3 regions of the Thermorhabdus hydrogeniformans genome follow, and region 2 is predicted to be linked to each of the others. Evidence: riboswitches for the same ligand, from Rfam matches in the RefSeq annotation. Region 2 holds a riboswitch; each other region holds the start of a gene.

Region 1 (3,271 bases), on a different contig from region 2:
CTTCACGGCTGTTGCTCCTTTCAAGGATATGTGATCTGGCTGCCGGTACGCCGCAGACCCAAATCATATCCGGGATTTGGTTTAATTATACTGCATATACACCTGTATAGTCAATAGTTTATAAAAAAATTATTTTAAAAGGATACCCTTTTTTCGGAGCACATCTTCAGCCATTTTTATGGAGTCTTCATTTAGAGCTTCCACCGTATGAAGGTGCACGCCTCCGGTCAGCCTGGAAAGCAGGGTGGCTCCGTGTCTTTTCACCTTTTCCATAAACTCTTCCACATCGGAAGAGTTTTTAAGCATGAGCATACCGTGAAGTTCCCCGTACAGGGGATGTTCCACGATCACGTCCAGCACTCTGCAACCGCATTCTATAAATGTCATGAGCTCGTCTCTCGTCTCGGCATCACCGTGCCTCACGGCGACCTTCTTTGCTATGAGGGGCACGGGTTCCGCCGCCATGTATCCCCGGGATGTGGCGATTATATCGTTTCCCGAAGCCCTGAGGATGGCGATGTCCTGCACGATTATCTGACGGGTTACCCCAAACATCTTTGCAAGCTCGCCGCCGGATAGCGGCCTTTTTTCCGCCTTTAAAAGGTCCAGGATCCTTGCCCTGCGTTCATCGGCGCTCATTTTTCAGTCCTCCAGTTTCTAATGCTGTTTATCCACCGCCGCTTAAAAAAGTTAAGCTTCTTCCTCTGCCGGTTTTGTCACATTCCATGATTTTAGTATAATGCGCCGTATAAAATATTGCAACAGAATTGCCGTTCATCTCCCGCCAAAAATTCGCGAGGGAAGATACCTTGAATTTATATTGGTGTAATTTTAAAATTTTTATCGAAAAAAGAAGGATTTTCCATTTTAATGTCGAATGGTAAAATAAAGAAAAATATAATGAGAGGATACCGAAAAGGGCAAACCTGTCGAAAGACAGGGACGCAAAGCCACGGGTCTAAGGCGCAAGCTATGACAGCCGGGCTGCCGAAGTATCGAATTTAAAGGTACTTCTGTGCCCTTGCGGTACGGAAGTTTTTTATTTTACATTGCAGGTGCAAAAAAATTAAAATGCCTGGAAACCGGAAAACGGCCACGCTTCCTGCCGGAAGAAGATATACTTTGAGCCGGCTCTGGAGCCGGCGGCGCTAAAAATTTGAGCGGAGCAAAAGTAAGTTGGATAAGAAAAGGAGGTCTGAGTTATGAACAAAGCCGAACTTGTGGCGGCCGTGGCGGAGAAGGCCGGTATGACTCAAAAGGATACCGCCAGAGTCATTAACGAGTTTATAAACGTGGTCTCGGAAGCCATGAGTAAAAGAGAGATTGTAAGAATAGTAAATTTTGGTACTTTTAAAGTGCGCGAACGTGCGGCGAGGACCGGCAGAAACCCGGTGACGGGTAAAAAAATGCAGATTCCCGCACGGGCGGTTCCGGTGTTTACACCCGGAAAAATGTTAAAAAAGAGTACATAACAGAAAAAGAGGAGAAATTTTTCAGGCAGTAAGAATGGCCGTTTTCCATCCTGCTCCTTTTTGAACCACCTTTTGAACCACAGGATGGGCAAATCCCCCCTTAAAATAAATAAATTCCCTTTCTAAAAACGGCGGAATGTTATTCTGCCGTTTTTTTTACACTTGTATATTGATATTTCTTGGAGCATGGTCTACACTTAAAATACCGATGTTCCTTTTTGAGATGTCAGCCCTGGGTTACGAATTTGCCGTTACCCGATGGATCGTAGATGTGGCGGGGGTAATCATCATTTCCGCCTTAATCGACAGGCTGATGAGTATTGAAGAAAAGAAGGAGATCTATCAAAAACATGCGGTTGAATTTTGATATGTGTCGGGAGAAAATGGCTTGCTCGGCGGTTGTTTTATGCGGGGGTAAGTCTTCAAGGATCGGAGTAAAAAACAAAGCACTGCTGAAAATCGGGGGTTTGACCATTATTGAAAGAATATATTCCGTACTGGCGCCTATATTTGATGAGGTTTTTATTGTGGCAAACAGCCCGGCAGAACTGCTTGATTTAAACCCGGAATTCAGTATATATACTGATGAAACGGAAAGCCGAGGGCCATTGAGCGGGATTTATACGGGATTAATAAAAATGAAGGGTGAAGCGGGTTTTTTTTGTGCCTGCGATATGCCCTTTTTAAATGAGGAATTAATAAAATACTTGATTAAATCAAGCGCAGGGTGGGATGTGACCTGCCCCAGAAAGGACAATTACGTGGAACCTCTTCATTCCGTGTACAGAAAGACATGTATCGAACAAATTAAAAAGCTGCTGAACTCCCCGGGCGCGGCTAAAGTCCAGAGCCTGTACCGGCAGGTTAAAACCAATTTTGTCGATATAAAAAATCTGCCCTGCAAAACGGGCCCGTATGATTTTTTTAACGTTAACACGTGGGAGGATTACCGAAAAGCAATAGAAATATATGAATTAATAAATGACAGGTGACGATGCGGGATTATTGACACTGTACTAACTATATGCTAATATAGGAATATAGCCAACATAATATTTATTGCCGGTGAGGAGATGATACAGATGCCGCGTGATATTTACGAAGTCAGGTCATCCGTTTTTAAAGCACTTGCACACCCCACAAGGCTCAAAATCCTGGACCTTCTTGGGTCGGCGGAAGAACTTTGCGTATGCGAAATTGTGAAAGAGCTGCAGATTGATCAGCCTACGGTTTCAAAGCATTTGTCCATATTAAAGAATGCCGGCATAATTGATAGCCGTAAAGAGGGCCTTATGGTTTTATATAAGCTAAGGATTCCATGTGTGCAGGACTTTTTCCGCTGCGTCGATAACATCATTAAAGAGGATATTACGGCTAAAATCGGATTTTTCACAGACTCATAATTATCGGTTTATACTGCGATTTCACATGAGCAAAGTTAAAATTTTAAAGGGGAGAAAATTATGCAGACCTGGAAAAAATTTGTTATAATTGTAGGCGTATTCCTGGCGGCCTATTATATGCCGCTTACAAGCCACAGATTTACCGGTGCAGTACTTGAATCCTTATATATGCTTCAGGATTACGCGAGGCTTCATGTTCTTACATGCCTTATCCCCGCACTTTTCATAGCCGGCGCCATCGCCAATTTTATATCACAGGAAGCAGTTATTAAGTATTTTGGCAGCGAGGCAAAAAAGTGGGTTTCATACGCCGTGGCATCGGTATCCGGGACAATTCTTGCGGTTTGTTCCTGCACTGTACTGCCCCTTTTTGCAGGAATATACAAAAGGGGGGCG
Region 2 (3,271 bases):
AAAATCGCGTCTGAACGGCGGAAAATAGCCCCATCGGCTAACGGTCGCTGCTGACAGCCACATGTATATTTTCGCCGCCGAAGCTCGCCCATGCCGTTAGAGTGAAGGGCTGGAGCTCCCAGCCCCTCCTCATCAAACCGTACGTGAGGTTCTCCCTCATACGGCTTTCCAATATTCTTCTTCCTTCAGCATTCGAACTATGCAGATAGAAGTTTTAGTCCCATGTTTTTGAAAAGTGCACATAGTTTCAGGAAATCTCTTCTTTTCCTGCGGTGCCTCTTTTCGTTATACCATACAGCAAGTTTAGTATGGATGTATTTGTCTAATTGCCATAGTTTATCCCATCTTGAGCGGTGGTAATAGTTACGCCATCCGGTGATTTTCCTGTTAAGTGTCTGGATAATAATATTCCCGGCCATCCAGTCTTTTACATTTTACCATCCTGTTATGGTACCCAAGGAAATCGAAGCCATTCTTGCCCTCCCACATTGATACTATCCTTGTCTTTTCATTGGGACTCCCAAGTTCACTTTCTTTGAATTCTCCTCCTATCATGATGCCTGCTTTCAGCCATCTCGACCAGTTTCATAAGTTTATCGTGATTTATGTTGTCTAGGTTTTCGGCTATTTCGTTTAGTACTGTTTCTACTCCTATTTCTTCTATCTTGGCAATGGTTTGGCCATCGATACCGGCACTTCCGGCATTCTCTTTTACGTTGAACCACGCTTTCCATAGTATGTCTTTTCTCCAAAGCTTGTCGTATAGTGCATGAAATCTTCTGGTTCTGCTTCCCCCTCAGACTCCCTCCCTACAGAATAGCAACTTCACCCTTTTGGCTTATATGCTTTCTCTTTACGGTTTCCCGTGCAGGGTAGGGCCTCCCCAGTTCCGCAATCTACTGTAACTTCATACCGTCTCCCCTACGCCGGAGGATTCCTCTGTGTTGCATCCAAGTTCTTCACACATTCCATGGGCTTCGCCCATACGCCAGAGGCTCGCCATCCTCTGTTCTCCCATATGGGTTTTCTAACAGCGCTGCAGAGTTCACTTTATGTTACGGTCTGAAGTCTTGCATATTCAGGGCGCTTTGACCGTATCATTTCTGACACAACCAGCCCTGAAGCTAACCGGCCCCTTGGCGGCTACCGGTACCGGACTTTCACCGGCAAGCAAATTGCGGCTTTGCTGGGCACGCGGCACACTAAAAAAAGCCGAGTTTTTTGCGCGGCTGTGTTTATTTAATGCTTCAAGAAAGCCTTCCTGTTTCCCTCTTTCTTCGGCATACTTGAACACATTTAGCATTCTAAATTCCTCCCATAATCTGTCAAGGGTTTCTAAATTTGTATGGCTTTTTGTGTAATTTCTTTGACGTCTTCTTTTTTGAATTTCCTCCCCCATAAGAACAACTGGCGGATTTTCCGGTACAACTGGCGGTTTTTTGGGTATGAACGGCGTAGCGGTTTTTTGGCCGTTTATAACCGAAATTCCGCCGGTTAGCCCCTGAAAAGCGCCAGTTGGACCGGGTAAGCAGGAAATTTAAGTAATATGTGGAATAAATAAACAGTGGAAAAAGAAAAAACTCGGTGATAACGGCAAACTCATCGAAAGGTGGGGGCGCAAAACCATAGGGTCTAAGGCGCTGTTGCGCTATGACAGCCTGGCTGCCGCTGAATCTGATGGATAAGCCTGCTTTCTTTCGAGAGCGGGTTTTTTTGTCACTTCACCAAACGATATAAAAACGCGCCGGAGCCTTAGAACGGGTTTTTTGTGAACCATTTTCATTGGAAAAGGGGGGCTTTAGGTTGCATAACAGACCAAAACTGAAGGATTTGATACGCAGGGCGAAAAACGGCGACGAGGAGGCCGCCCACCAGGTGGTTGACCGGTTTAAGGCTATTGTAAAAAAATACACACGCCGCCTGGGGGATGAAGACGCGGGAGCGGACCTGACGGAATGGATATTGAACGCTATAAAAAACTACAGGCCAAACACGACCTGGGGAAGAGACGAACTAAGCCGGTATATCAGGAATAATGGGGGTAAAAAATTTTTTAAAAAAAACTGACAGGGAGGTTATAAAAATCGACCCTTATTAACTCTTTTATATATAGAGGACTTGCCCGGTAAACAAAGAGGGGGAGGTGAAAACATGGGCTCACATCCAGGATGTCATTGAGCCTGATCTCGAGGAAATCAGGATTACGGCATGGCTTTTGACCGGATTGCGTCATGAGGCGAACCGCCTGGTCAGAAAACAAAAACATCTGCGGGAGCACGAATTGTTTATTTTAAATCAAAAGATTAACGATGATGCCGGAAATGAGATAGTGGAACTAATCGATACGATTGCGGATAAAACCGATACGCTGGCCGAAGCCGAAGACCGGATTTTTATTCTGGAAATTCTGTCGCTCCTGACGCCGCGCCAGCAAAAGGTAATAAAAGCTACGGTGTTTGAAGATTTGACGGAAAAGGAGGTTGCCGAAAATTTGGGAATATCCCAGCCGGCAGTTAGCGTGATAAAGAATAGGGCTCTGAAAAAGCTGAAAAAACATTTATCTCAATTTGATTTATCTTAATATACAGACCCGGCGGCTGAATTAATCCGTTTAAAAGTGAGGTGAAATCCCGTGCAGGACCAGTTCACTTACTCCTCTCTCGGTACCTTAACCGGCGCCGTTACCGCCACCGTGATGGTGGTGGAATTTCTTAAAGAATCCGGATGCTTCAAGCTGATCCGGACCCGATGGCTTGTATTTCTCGTTGCACAATCAATTGTAATGATTACCAGCATTGCCCGGCATGAGTTCAGCATCATAAACATTCCGCTTATTTTTCTCAACGGCCTGCTGGTGACCACGTCGGCCATGGGGAGCTGGCACATATTAAGCGACAGCATGTTCAACTTCCCAAGAGAAAAGGATATATCCCGGGAAACCAGACGGCCTGGCTGCGGCTAGATGGTCTGCGCAAATCCCTTGGAGTAATTACGCAATCTCAAATACAATTTCCTTACAAATAATATTTTTTGTAAATTCTTCTTTTTTGTTTCGGTAATTTCGAATGTGTATCTTTACCCTGATTTTTACACCTATATTATGTGGAAAAAATGTTTGTTAAATAAATAAATTTTTTCGTTACTGTTCTTCTTTTTTATCCGATATAATAGTGCCTGTATCAGGATCGATAAAATATATATGTTTTATACCGTCAAACAAGTTATCATCACCGTCAATAACTAAGTATTTTTTTGAATCTATTTTATCGAT
Region 3 (3,271 bases), on a different contig from region 2:
ATCTGTCTTTCCCAATCGGTGACGCCGAGCCTGGTTTTGTTAAAGACATCGCTAAAACCAATTGTGCCGCCTTTGGGCAGACCCTCTTGGGCCAGCTGTAATCTCGTTTTATAAACAAGCTTGGGGTCTACGAGAATTGACTTGCCACCGTCTTCGATTTTGTAGGGGATTTTCATGTCATCGAGTTTTTTAATAATTTCTCCCGCATCTTTGACATCCAGGTTGGTATAAAGCGGGGCGTACACAGGCCTGCTCACGAAATAAGTTATAAAGCCTATTGCGGCGATTGCAAAAAAAGCGCTTAACAACAGCTTTACCTTTTGCGCCCTATTTCTGCTCTGCCAGAAATCGCTCACCTGCTGCCGTAACTTGTTTATAAACTCCATTTACTTCCACCTTCGCCCGCTATACCTGCATTCTCATGATTTCCTGGTATGCTTCAATCGCCTTATTCCGTATCTGCAGAGTGAGTTCCAAAGAGAGCCTTGCCTTTTCGCCGGCAATTATTACATCATGTATGTTTATTTCATTTCCTTGGATGAGTTCATTCAAAGCCCGGTCGTAGTTTTGCTGCAATGTGTTTGCCGATTCCAAGGCCTCTTTTAAAACGTCCTGAAAGGATTTCTGCCCCTGTTCTTTTATAGCCCCTGCAAAGACGCCTGGCGTAGTTTCGTTGATCCTGGAAATGTTCAAAGGCTCATCTCCCTCCTATTGCTTGTCCTTATACCTTTCCTATTTCCATGGCTTTTGTTATCATGCTTTTTGCGGTATTTATCGCCGTCACGTTGGCTTCATAGCTTCTTGCGGCGGATATCATGTCCACCATTTCGGTTACTATATTGACGTTGGGCATCCTCACGTACCCATTCTGGTCCGCGTCCGGATGAGTTGGATCATACACAAGTTTAAAGGGAGCAGGGTCCTTTTCCACAGCCACAACCCTGACACCTTTTCCCACATCCATAGATCTTGTCAGAATATCTTCAAAAGAAAACTCATTTCTCCTTTCCTGGAAAATCACCCTTTCTCTGCGATAAGGTCCTCCTTCGGGGGTTCGTGTGGTAGTTGCATTGGCTATGTTGTTTGATATGACATCCATTCTGAGCCTTTGGGCGGTGAGGCCGGAAGCGCTGATATCTAAAGAATCAAACAAGCCCAATTTACTTCCTCCCCTCGTTAATAGCGGTTTGCATCAATTTTAACTTTCTCTGAATCTGATCCGCCAGAAGGTTATATGAAAGGGCGTTTTTTGTCAGTTCCACCATTTCCTTTTCAATATCAACATTGTTCTGATCGTTTCTAAACGTGGTTTCGTCTTGTCTTATAACCTCTGGCTCCAAATTATCTAGAGAATTGATTTTTGCAATATGTCTCGGATTGGTCGTCTTTAAATCAAGATTTCTTCCATCAGTTTTATCCTTTATAGCCTGCCTTAGGTATTCTTCAAAATAAACGTCAGACCTCTTAAACCCAGGCGTATCCGCATTGGCTATGTTGTTGGCAAGCACTTGGTTTCGAAGCCATTTTGCATCCAGCAATCTTTCCATCAATGAAATATCTCCGAATAAGTTCATATATAAATCACCTTCTTTTTTTCGACTTTTTTTTACCTTGTTTGCGTATTATTACTAAATTCGCCAAAAAAATGGAAATTCCTTTTTTGATAAATAATATTATGGTGATTTTATAAAAAAAATCTATCCTGCAAAAAGATAGAATCCCCTTTTCTATCCTTTCAGCAGCCTAGCCGGCATAGCGCTTTACGCGCGCCTTAGCCCCACGGCTTTGCGACCTTTCCTTTCGGTAAAGTTTGCCTTTTTAGGGATAATTTATTAATTTGGCTAATATACATTTTAGACAAAAATCGATAAAATCCTCCTTGTTAATAAAAAAAATGCGTGAAATTCTTCACGCATTTTTAAGCCCTTACTTTTTTGAGCTCTTCCAGGAGCTTATCGTTTAAAATCTTTATATACGTTCCCTTCATGCCAAGAGAACGCGATTCAATAACCCCCGCGCTTTCAAATTTCCGTAGGGCATTGACGATGACCGACCTGGTGATTCCAACTCTGTCGGCTATCTTGCTGGCCACCAATAACCCTTCGTTGCCGTCCAGTTCCTCAAAAATATGTTCCACCGCTTCCAGCTCAGAAAAAGACAGTGTTCCGATGGCCAGCTGTACGACGGCTTTTTTACGGGCTTCTTCTTCTATTTCTTCGCTCTTTGATCTCAATATTTCCATTCCCACCACGGTGGCGCTGTATTCGGCCAGCACCAGATCTTCGTCGGTGAATTTTTCTCCGAATCTGGCCAGCACCAGCGTCCCCAATCTCTCGCCCCCGCCGTTTATTGGCACAATGGTTGTCAATTTCTCCGGATGGGTGCATTTGGTGTCATTATCAAAAACGCACTCCAGAGTTTCATGGGGCAAATTGGATCTGGTCTCATGGATTTCCAGAAGCTTGTCGTTGTACTCTTTGGGAAACATCTTCTCCTGCAAAACCTCTTCCTGGACCGCATCACAGTCATAATCTTCCATCAGATAATAGCCCAGGACCTTTCCTTTGCGGCTCGCCACGTAGGCATTGGCGGATAACACCTCTCCAAGGGTTTTGCAAACTTCATTGAAATCTACGGGGTAACCCGCGGATCTCTGCAGCAATTTGTTGATTCTCCTTGTTTTTTCCAGTAGACTTTCACTCATTGTTTTTCCTCCTTTTGGTAATTTATTATAATTTACAAAATATACATACTTAGGTCTTTATCTTTGATTATATGTTTCAGTTTTTCACTGACAAAATTTCTGTCAATGGTTATTTCGCTCTGGGTTAATTTTAATTCCGGAGCGTTAAAAGAAATATCTTCCAGCAATTTTTCCATCACTGTATGAAGCCTTCTGGCACCGATGTTTTCCGACTGCTGGTTGACATATGTTGCCACTTTTACGATTTCATCAATAGCATCGTCTGTAAAATGGATTTTTATACCTTCTGTTTCGATCAATGCAGTATATTGTTTAATTAGAGAATTTTTAGGTTCTATTAAAATCTTCTTTAAATCCTCTTCAGTCAGGCTCTTCAGTTCTACACGGATGGGAAATCTGCCCTGCAATTCCGGTATGAGGTCGGAAGGCTTAGAAATATGGAATGCACCCGCAGCTATAAACAATATATGGTCTGTCTTTACTGGTCCGTATTTGGTCACCACCGTACATCCTTCCACAATTGGAAGGATATCCCGCTGGACACCTTCTCTTGAAACATCCGGACCG

Evidence for each region. Region 2 has a riboswitch for cyclic di-GMP ahead of ACKX14_RS15220 (helix-turn-helix domain-containing protein). Riboswitches for the same ligand answer to the same signal wherever they lie in the genome.
Region 1: another riboswitch for cyclic di-GMP. It lies ahead of ACKX14_RS10970 (HU family DNA-binding protein); the one in region 2 lies ahead of ACKX14_RS15220 (helix-turn-helix domain-containing protein).
Region 3: another riboswitch for cyclic di-GMP. It lies ahead of flgB (flagellar basal body rod protein FlgB); the one in region 2 lies ahead of ACKX14_RS15220 (helix-turn-helix domain-containing protein).

What each region holds. Positions count from the first base shown of each region.
Region 1 is NZ_JBJYKD010000022.1:36,555-39,825, reverse strand. It holds gene ACKX14_RS10980 (ECF transporter S component) at 1-6, opposite strand, end outside; gene ACKX14_RS10975 (transcription repressor NadR) at 130-639, opposite strand; cyclic di-GMP riboswitch class I at 910-992, shown strand; gene ACKX14_RS10970 (HU family DNA-binding protein) at 1,203-1,472, shown strand; gene ACKX14_RS10965 (hypothetical protein) at 1,609-1,839, shown strand; gene mobA (molybdenum cofactor guanylyltransferase) at 1,823-2,464, shown strand; gene ACKX14_RS10955 (ArsR/SmtB family transcription factor) at 2,555-2,875, shown strand; gene ACKX14_RS10950 (permease) at 2,936-3,271, shown strand, end outside.
Region 2 is NZ_JBJYKD010000056.1:2,046-5,316, reverse strand. It holds gene ACKX14_RS15235 (group II intron maturase-specific domain-containing protein) at 198-419, opposite strand; partial or broken gene ACKX14_RS15230 (group II intron reverse transcriptase/maturase) at 614-790, opposite strand; gene ACKX14_RS15225 (hypothetical protein) at 1,079-1,303, opposite strand; cyclic di-GMP riboswitch class I at 1,583-1,670, shown strand; gene ACKX14_RS15220 (helix-turn-helix domain-containing protein) at 1,804-2,067, shown strand; gene ACKX14_RS15215 (sigma-70 family RNA polymerase sigma factor) at 2,144-2,581, shown strand; gene ACKX14_RS15210 (hypothetical protein) at 2,633-2,962, shown strand; gene ACKX14_RS15205 (stalk domain-containing protein) at 3,140-3,271, opposite strand, start outside.
Region 3 is NZ_JBJYKD010000009.1:66,268-69,538, forward strand. It holds gene fliF (flagellar basal-body MS-ring/collar protein FliF) at 1-386, opposite strand, end outside; gene fliE (flagellar hook-basal body complex protein FliE) at 406-693, opposite strand; gene flgC (flagellar basal body rod protein FlgC) at 722-1,159, opposite strand; gene flgB (flagellar basal body rod protein FlgB) at 1,161-1,547, opposite strand; cyclic di-GMP riboswitch class I at 1,735-1,825, opposite strand; gene codY (GTP-sensing pleiotropic transcriptional regulator CodY) at 1,919-2,704, opposite strand; gene hslU (ATP-dependent protease ATPase subunit HslU) at 2,737-3,271, opposite strand, start outside.